DNA from 2 places in the Devosia sp. P2_G7 genome. Region 2 is predicted to be linked to the other one. Evidence: riboswitches for the same ligand, from Rfam matches in the RefSeq annotation. Region 2 holds a riboswitch; the other holds the start of a gene.

Region 1 (4,608 bases), on a different contig from region 2:
TCAAAGGACTGAACCTATGTCGCTGAAACTCCGCCTTGCCCGCGCCGGCACCAAGAAGCGCCCCTACTACCACGTCGTCGTCGCCGATGCCCGTTCGCCGCGCGATGGCCGCTTCATCGAGAAGATCGGCACCTATGATCCCAAGCTCGCCGACAAGGAAAAGCGCGTAAACCTCGTCACCGAGCGCGCCACCCACTGGCTGAGCGTCGGCGCCCAGCCGACCGACCGCGTCGCCCGTTTCTTCGACGCCGCGGGCCTGCTGAAGCGCGAAGCGCGCAACAACCCCGAGAAGGCCGTGCCGGGCAAGAAGGCGACCGAGCGCGCCGAGGCGAAGGCTGCTGCCGCCGCCGCCGCCGAGGAAGCCAAGAACGCTCCCGCCCCCGCCGCTGAAGAGCCGGCAGCCGAAGCCGCGTCCGAGTAAGCCGTGGCGCAAGCGGGCGACAACAAGCTCCTCATGGGCCGCATTGGCGCGGCCCATGGGATCAAGGGCGAAGTGCGCATCCAGTCCTTCACCGAGGACCCGCTGGCGCTGGTTTCCTATGGCCCGCTGTCGACCGACAAGCCGGGGCTGACGATCAAAATCCTCTCGGCGCGCACCACGACGAATGTGCTCGTGGCGCGTATCGAGGGGGTGAACGACCGGAACGCGGCGGAAAAGCTCAACGGGGTCGAACTCTACGTTGACCGCGCGCTGCTGCCGGAGCCGGACGACGAAGACGATTTCTACCATGCCGACCTGATCGGGCTGAAAGCCCGATTGTCGGACGGCTCGGAGATCGGCGAGGTGATGGCGGTGCCCAATTTCGGCGCCGGCGACCTGCTCGAAATCCGCGATCCGCGCTCGGGCGATACCTATCTCTACCCATTCTCCAAGACCGTTGTGCCGGAGGTGCGGGTCAAGGACGGGTATCTGCTGATCGATCCGCCGATCGAGGCGGATCCGGGCGAAGAAGAACCCGATTGAGCTTTTCAGCTCACATCATCACGCTCTTTCCGGAACTGTTCCCGGGGCCGCTCGGCGCCTCGGTGATCGGCCGTGGCATTGCGGATGGGTTGTGGAGCCTTTCGACCACCCAGCTGCGCGATTTCGCCACCGACCGGCACCGGACGGTGGACGATACCCCATCGGGCGGCGGCGCCGGGATGGTGCTGAAGCCGGACATTCTTGCGAATGCCATCGATGCGGTGTCGCCGGAAGGCGATGCTCGGCCGCGGCTGCTGATGTCGCCGCGCGGCAAGCCGCTGACGCAGGAGCGTGTGCGCGAGCTGGCGGCGGGGCCGGGGGCGGTGATCGTCTGCGGGCGGTTCGAGGGGATCGACCAGCGGGTGATCGAGGCCAGGCAGCTCGAGGAAGTCTCGATCGGCGATTATGTGCTCGCCGGCGGCGAGGTCGCGGCCATGGTGCTGCTCGAGGCGGTGGTGCGGCTGATCCCCGGGGTACTGGGTGCGGCGGAGAGCCATGCCGACGAGAGTTTTGAGAACGGGCTCTTGGAATACCCGCAATATACGCGGCCACAGCTGTTTGAGGGGCGCGAGATCCCGGCGGTGCTGACGTCGGGCGACCACGGCAAGGTGGAGAAGTGGCGGCGCGCCGAGAGCGAGAAGCTCACGCGGGCGCGCCGGCCGGATCTGCTGAAGTAGCGCCGGGCTTACTGCGCCGGGGTCATCTGGTGGTCCGAGTGATCCATCGGCATGCTCATCTCGCCCTCGGGCGCAGCGTCGGCTGCGGCGCCGCCGATGTTGAGCACAACCGGCACCTCGCCGGCCTTCTCGAACTTCAGCGTCAGCTGCAGGCACTGGCCCTCTTCGAACGGCGTGCCGACACCCATGAGCATCAGGTGATAGGCGTCGCCGCCCGGGGAGAGCGCGACAGTGCCGCCGGCGGGGATTTCGAGGCCGCCTTCGACTTCGCCCATCTTCATCATGTCGCCCTCCATCTTCATCTGGTGAACCTGGACGGTTTTGGCGGCTTGGGTGCTGCCGCCGAGCAGGCGATCGGCACTGCTGCCCTTGTTCTCAATGGTGAGATAGCCGCCGGAAACCTGTGCCTTGGGCAGCATGGCGCGGGTGTAGGCGCCGGTGATGGTGAGGTCGCCGGCGGTGAACACCTGGCCGGTGGGGCAACCCTCGTGGATGAGGCCATTGTGAGCAAAGGCCGGGGTGGCGACAAGGGCAAGGCCCAGCAGGGCCGGGATGAGGAGACGGTTCATTGAACTGATCTTTCGAATGGAATTGGGGAATTCGAGGCGAGGAAGATCAGGCGAGAGGTGGTCCGCGGGCGTCGAAGGGGCGGATGGAGGTGGCCGGCTGCACCAGCACCGGCATCGCGCCATAGGCAACCGCGGCGACGAGGGTGGCCGGGAGGGCGAGGGTGCAAGGCGGGGGAAGGTCGGCGCCGCCGCCGATGCGGCAGGCGTGGCAGGGAGCGTGCGACTTGGGCTCGTCCGGGAGGTCGCCGCAATAGCTGAGGTCGAGCGCGGCGGTGAGTACATCGGGGCCGGTGGTAGCCGCGGTGACCGGGGTGTGGGCGAAGCTGAGGAAGATCAGCGCCAGCACGACAGCCGCGCGCAGCACCTCGATTCCCATGTTTCGCGCATTCAGCACTGGCGGCTATCCCGGTTGGACGTTGCTCCTCTAGCGCAGGAGGAGGTGCCGCGTCATGCGGCAAATGCGCGGCTTGCCGTTGATCTCGCTACCCAGACCTGACAGAGATAAGGCGACGGTGCGCATCGGGTGATGCGTGAAACGGGAAGCCGGTGGCCTTCGGGCGATGCCGGCGCCGCCCCCGCGACTGTAACGGGCCTGACTTCCACTCAGCGTGCCACTGGTTTGCGACTGGGAAGGCGGAGTGGGAGATGCCCGGAGCCAGGAGACCGGCCGTCAGTGAAACATACGCGAGCGGGACGGTGGGTCCCGAGATGGAGATATTTATGCGCGCGCTACTGGCTCTTCTGCTCATTGCTGTTCCGACGGCCGCCTTCGCCCATACCGGGCACGGCGACGCCTCCGGGGTCCTGCATGGCTTCATGCACCCGGTGGGTGGCCTCGACCACGTGCTCGCCATGGTGGCGGTGGGCGTGTTCGCCTACGTGCTGGGCGGCAAGGCGCTGTGGCTGGTGCCGCTGAGCTTCGTGGGCATGATGGCGGTAGGCTTCATGCTCGGCGTCGGGCAGATCGACGTGCCGTTCGTGGAGCTGGGAATTGCGCTGTCGAGCGTGGTGATCGGCGGCGTTGCGGCGCTCGGCCGGCCGATGCCGGTGGTGGCGGCTTCGGCCCTGGTCGGGGTGTTTGCGGTCTTCCACGGCCACGCGCATGGCGCCGAAATGCCGGTGGATGCCTCGGGCTTCGAGTATGCAGCGGGCTTTATCGTCGCGACCGCGCTGCTGCACACGGCGGGTATCGGGGCGGCGATGGGCGTATCGAAGCTCGTCGGCAAGTACAGCAAGACGGTTGCGCAGGTGGCGGGCGGCGTGTTCGCGCTGGGCGGTGTCGGGGTGCTGGCTGGCTGGCTCTGAGCCTCGTCCGCAGCGACTAGTGTCGCGCGGCTGACATCGAAGTGACATCAAAGGCCCGCGAGCCCTAGACCTGCTCTAGACTCGCGGGCTTTCTTCATCTATAGCCCCGCTCGCTTGAGCTTCGGCTCGGCCAATAATGCATAAAAATCCGTGCAACCAAGACCGGGCGGTCGGCGAAAGCCGGCGAAACGCTCCTTTGAAAAAGACGAACGGAACATCAGATGTCGAACATCATCGAACAGCTCAATCAGGAGCAGCACGAGAAGCTGCTCGCCAAGGGCGCCCATCCGGAATTTACCCACGGCGATACCGTCAAGGTTTGGGTGAAGATCCGCGAAGGCGACAAGGAACGCCTGCAGGCCTACGAGGGCGTGGTTATCGCCCGCTCCGGCACCGGCATCATGGAAAGCTTCACCGTGCGCAAGATTTCGTACGGCGAAGGCGTGGAACGCGTGTTCCCGGTGCTCTCGCCGAACATCGACCGCGTCGAAGTGATCAAGCGCGGCAAGGTGCGTCGCGCCAAGCTCTACTACCTGCGCGACCGTCGCGGTAAGGCCGCCCGTATCTTCGAGAACGTCGGCGCCCGTACCAAGAAGATCGAGGCCGGTGAGCGCGAAGCCGCCATCGAAGCCAAGAACGCCCGCGAGGCTGAGAAGATCGCCGCCGCCGAGGCGCTGGCGAAGGAACTCGCCGAGAAGGACGCTGCCGAGGCCGCCGCTGCTGCTGCCGCCGAGGCCGCTGCCGCGACCGAGGCTGCCGCCGAGCCCAAGGCCGAGTAAGCCGCCACAGTTTCGGCGCTTACGTCACTAGATTTTCAGCCCGGCTCACGAGCCGGGCTTTTGATTCCGGGGTCGGGATGCCCCGGGACGGATTCCAAAGAGGGACATTTGGAATGGACGCAGCTCTTCAGGACGCAGAAGAGAGGGCGCGGCTGGCCGCCGAACTCCGCAACGAGACCCGCAATGTGCTGGTTGAGACCGGCCTGCTCGAATTGCTCAATGCCCGCTTCGGCGAGGCGGTGGTGACCGGCAGTGCCGGCTATGACCTGATGGTGTGGCGCGACATCGACATCCACATGCCGTGCGAGGCGGAA
Region 2 (4,608 bases):
GTCGAGCTCGGCTGCGAGACCAAGGCCGGCGCAGTCGGCGATTTCTTCGTCGTCGATCACACGCAGCAGACCTCGATCCCCGGCGTCTATGCCGCAGGCGACGCCGCGCGCCCGATGCACAACATCAGCTTCGCCGTCGCTGATGGGGCAGGGGCAGGCGCTTTCGCCCACCAGTCGCTGCTAGCTACTTCAACGGTCCCCGGAAAATGAAGAACGCTCCGGCAAAGATCAGCAGAAATCCGACGGCGTGATTCCAGGTCAGCTTCTCACCAAGCACGAACACCGCAAAGCCGGCGAACACCGTGAGGCTGATCACCTCCTGGATGGTCTTCAGCTCCGCCGCCGTATAGGCGCCATAGCCGATACGGTTGGCGGGGACGGCCAGCCAGTATTCGACCAGTGCGATACCCCAGCTCACCATCACGGCGACCCACATCGCCATGCTGGGGAATTTCAGGTGCCCGTACCAGGCGACGGTCATGAAAACGTTGGAGCCGATCAGTAACAGGATCGGCATCACCGTCTGGAAGGTGAAGGGCATCGGGCACCTGCGCGAATCAATTGGGGTCAGCCCATTGATCGCCGCGCCCAGCTTCCGCCGCAAGGCCTGCCCAGACTCAACGCGGTCCGCTAGAATCGACGGATCAAACGGAGGTCGACCATGCGCTCCCTCATGCTGTTCCCGCTGCTGCTGCTCGCCGCTCCAGCCATGGCCGCCGACATCGCCTGCGACGGCCCATTCGCCGGCGACAGCTCCGAAGCACGTCTGATCGAGACCTTCGGCAAGGATAACGTAGTGACCGGCGACGTCCCCGGTCCCGAAGGCTCCACCGTACTCGCCACCACGGTCTTTCCGAACGATCCCGCCAAGACCATCGAGTTCGGCTGGTGGGACGAGGAAAAGCACGAGCGCGTCGCCTATTTCACCGTCCCGCCCGGTGACACTGCGCCGGGCGGCCTGAAGCAGGGCCTCACGGTCAAGGAAGTCGAAGCGCTGAATGGCGGGCCGTTCCAGATGTTCGGCTTCTTCTGGGATTACGGCGGCGCTGCCATCTTCGAGGGCGGCAAGCTCGCACCTCCTGCAGATGGCTGCATTGTCTCGGCCCGCTTCGCCGTCGGCGACTACCCGGCCGACCTCAACGTCGATGCCATCTCCGGCGATATGCAGATCTCGTCCACCGAGCCGCTGCTCGAAAAGGTCGATGCGCGCGTCGACACGGTCACCGTCGGCTATCCCGATTCCGCCGCGGCCGAAGATTGACCGCGACCCCTCCCGCGGCGTAACGATAGCCCACGTTGGTTCCTCGGACCCGTTCGGGCGAGGGGATCAAAAGGGAACACGGTGCGGCGTACCCATCAGGGACCAAATCCGTGGCTGCCCCCGCAACTGTAAGCGGCGAGTGCCCTCCGACTATGCCACTGATGCCACGCGAGGTGTCGGGAAGGCCGGAGAACACGACGACCCGTGAGCCAGGAGACCTGCCAGCGTGCAACCGGGGACTCCCCCCATTTCATCCGCACGGAGGGTGCAGGCATATGAATACTCAGGTCCAGACGGCGTCCGTCGCCAGTCTCTCTGTCTCGCAGCGCGTCATCGCAGGTGTGCTGGCATTGTTTATCGGCTTCGTCCTCGTCGGCGGCGTCGGCTTTGCCAGCGACATGGCCATCCATAATGGCGCGCACGACACGCGTCATTCGCTCGGCTTTCCCTGCCACTGACGCCGTCAAGCAAACGAGACATCGATGAAACTCTTCCAGCGAATCTTCTTCGCTGCGGTCCTTGCTGGACTCGCAGCTGGCTTGGCCATGAGCGCCGTCCAGCAGTGGCGCGTCGCGCCGCTGATCCTCGCCGCCGAGGTCTATGAAAACGCCGCTCCTGCCGAGGCTGCCGCCGAACACACCCACGACGCCGCCACCCCGGCGCACTCGCACGAGGAAGCCGCCCCCGCCCACGAGCACGACGAAGACGCCTGGGCTCCTCAGGATGGGGCTGAGCGCATCTTTTACACAGTGCTCGCCAACCTCCTCGGCTGCATCGGCTTCGCCTTCCTCCTCGCTGCCGTCTCTGTCCTCTCCGGCATCGAGATCACCGCCCGCAACGGAGTGATCTGGGGCCTCGGCGGCTTCGTCGCGCTGCAGCTCGCCCCGGCCTTCGGCCTGCCGCCCGAACTCCCTGGCATGCCCGCCGCCGATCTCGTTGCCCGCCAGGTCTGGTGGGTCGGCACCGCCATCGCCACCGGCGCCGGCATGCTGGCCATCGCCAAGCTCCGCAACTGGACCGGCATCGTTATCGCCGCCGCGCTGATCCTCGCCCCGCACGTCATCGGCGCCCCCCAGCTCGCAGGCGAACACGCCACCACCGTGCCCGCCAACCTCGCCACCAGCTTCGCCGCCGCCACCCTCGCCACCGGCGCGCTGTTCTGGCTGACCGTCGGCCCGCTGCTTGGCTGGCTCAACGAGCGCTTCGCTAAGTCCCCCGCCTTTGCCCTGAAGGGTGCCCACGCATGAGCTCGACCGAAAAGATTCCCGTCACCATCATCACTGGCTTCCTCGGCGCCGGCAAGACCACGCTCGTCCGGCACCTGCTCGCCCACGCCAAGGGCAAGCGCATCGCGCTGATCATCAACGAGTTCGGTGAGCTCGGCGTCGACAAGGAAATCCTCGCCGGCTGCGGTGACGAGACCTGCCGCGAGGAGGACATGATCGAGCTCAGCAACGGCTGCATCTGCTGCACCGTCGCCGACGAGTTCATCCCCACCATGCAGGCGCTGCTCGAACGGCCGGATCGCCCTGACCACATCGTCATCGAGACCTCCGGCCTCGCTTTGCCGCAGCCGCTGATCCGCGCCTTCAACTGGCCCGAGATCAAGTCCGAGGTCACCATCGACGGCATCGTCACCGTCGCCGACGCCGCGGCGCTCGCCGAAGGCCGTTTCGCCAATGACGAGGCGGCCGTCGATGCGCTCCGCTCCGCCGACGCCATGCTCGACCACGAAACCCCGCTCGGCGAATTGTTCGAGGATCAGCTTGTCGCCGCCGACCTGATCATCCTCAACAAGGCCGATCTGGTCACCGACGCCAATCTCGACACCATCGAGACCCACCTCCGCGCCGAAATGCGCCCGGGCACCGGCATCGTCCGCGCCCGCAACGGCCATGTCGATGTCGCGGCCCTGCTCGGCATGGGTCTTTCGACCGAGGACAATCTCGCCGGCCGCGAGAGCCACCACGAGCTCGAGCACGGCGGCGAGGGCCACGAGCACGACGACTTCGACTCGTTCTCGGTCACCCTCGACGGCGTCACCAGCAAGGACCACTTGCTCGAAACCATCGAGCAGACCATCCGCGCCCACGACGTGCTCCGCCTAAAGGGCTTCGCGGCTCTGCCCGGCGCCCCGGCTCGCCTCGCCATCCAGGCCGTCGGCCCGCGCGTCTCCGCCTATTTCGACCGACCGTGGAAGCCGGGCGAAGCCCGCCAGACCGCCCTGGTGGTGATCGGCGAGTCGCCGCTCGATCACGCCGCCATCACCGCAAGCCTCCAGCAGGCGGTGGCGGCCGCCGCCTGATGCACCTCTTAGCGGCCCAGGCAGGTGCCCTGCAGCAGGAGGGCGAGGCCATCGACCTCGCCCAAACGCCCGCTGCGCTCATCTTCGCCTCGGCCGCCGACAGCGAGCTGATGATGCTTGCCGCCGCGGCCGATCGCTCCGGCACCGCAGACCTGCGCCTCGCCAACCTCCTGCGCCTCAGCCACAACCTCTCCGTCGACCTGTGGCTCGACCAGACGGTGCAGCACGCCAAACTGGTCGTCGTCCGCCTCCTCGGCGGCCCGGCCTACTGGCAATACGGCGTCGACGAACTCACCGCCCTCGCCCTCAGCGGCAAGATCCAGCTGGCCCTCCTCCCCGGCGACGCCAACCCCGACCCGATCCTGCAGCAGCGCTCCACCATCCACCCCGATGACTGGACCAGACTCCACACCCTCTTCACCGCCGGCGGCCCCGAAAACGCCGACGCACTCCTCGCGGCTTTCGCACAGCTAGCGCAGTCGTCTCCCTCCCCCTCGCGGGGAGGGATCAAGGGTGGGGGGAGCCCCACGCTCGAACCCAACAGTTCAGCCCCCAAACCCTTCCACCGCTTCGGCCTCTGGCACCCCGCCCACGGCATGGTCGACGCGCTCCCCGCCTCGGCCAACCCGAACATCCCCCTCCTCTTCTACCGCGCCGCCCTCGAAGGCGCCGGCACCGCCACCCTCGAAGCCCTGATCGCAGAACTCGAAGCCCAATCGCTCAACCCGGTCCCCATCGTCGTCTCGACGCTGAAGGAAGCCGCCTGCATCCGCTTCGTTCAGTCCGCGTTCGCGGCCTACCCACCCAGCGCCATCCTCAACCTCACCGGCTTCGCCCTCGGGCTCGATGGCCTCGACGACAAGCAGAACCCCTTCGCCGGCATCGACGCCCCCGTGATCCAGCTGCTGCAGGGCGGCCGTCCGGAACCCCAATGGGCCGCCGATATTCAGGGCCTCACGGCGAAAGACCTCGCCATGCAGGTCGTCCTGCCCGAACTCGACGGCCGCATCGGCATGCTGCTGGTCGGCCACAAGCACGACGC

The links. Region 2 has a riboswitch for cobalamin ahead of AC1DWU_RS16065 (CbtB domain-containing protein). Riboswitches for the same ligand answer to the same signal wherever they lie in the genome.
Region 1: it holds a riboswitch for cobalamin, as region 2 does, so the genes downstream of both, AC1DWU_RS02700 (HupE/UreJ family protein) here and AC1DWU_RS16065 (CbtB domain-containing protein) in region 2, are expected to answer to the same signal.

What each region holds. Positions count from the first base shown of each region.
Region 1 covers NZ_JBFUFI010000001.1:529,056-533,663, reverse strand. The annotation lists gene rpsP (30S ribosomal protein S16) at 17-421, shown strand; gene rimM (ribosome maturation factor RimM) at 425-964, shown strand; gene trmD (tRNA (guanosine(37)-N1)-methyltransferase TrmD) at 961-1,641, shown strand; gene AC1DWU_RS02710 (copper chaperone PCu(A)C) at 1,650-2,210, opposite strand; gene AC1DWU_RS02705 (hypothetical protein) at 2,257-2,604, opposite strand; cobalamin riboswitch at 2,704-2,896, shown strand; gene AC1DWU_RS02700 (HupE/UreJ family protein) at 2,931-3,515, shown strand; gene rplS (50S ribosomal protein L19) at 3,737-4,294, shown strand; gene AC1DWU_RS02690 (hypothetical protein) at 4,408-4,608, shown strand, end outside.
Region 2 covers NZ_JBFUFI010000009.1:208,481-213,088, forward strand. The annotation lists gene AC1DWU_RS16050 (NAD(P)/FAD-dependent oxidoreductase) at 1-210, shown strand, start outside; gene AC1DWU_RS16055 (DMT family protein) at 185-541, opposite strand; gene AC1DWU_RS16060 (hypothetical protein) at 662-1,261, shown strand; cobalamin riboswitch at 1,281-1,501, shown strand; gene AC1DWU_RS16065 (CbtB domain-containing protein) at 1,537-1,719, shown strand; gene AC1DWU_RS16070 (CbtA family protein) at 1,744-2,508, shown strand; gene cobW (cobalamin biosynthesis protein CobW) at 2,505-3,566, shown strand; partial or broken gene AC1DWU_RS16080 (cobaltochelatase subunit CobN) at 3,566-4,608, shown strand, end outside.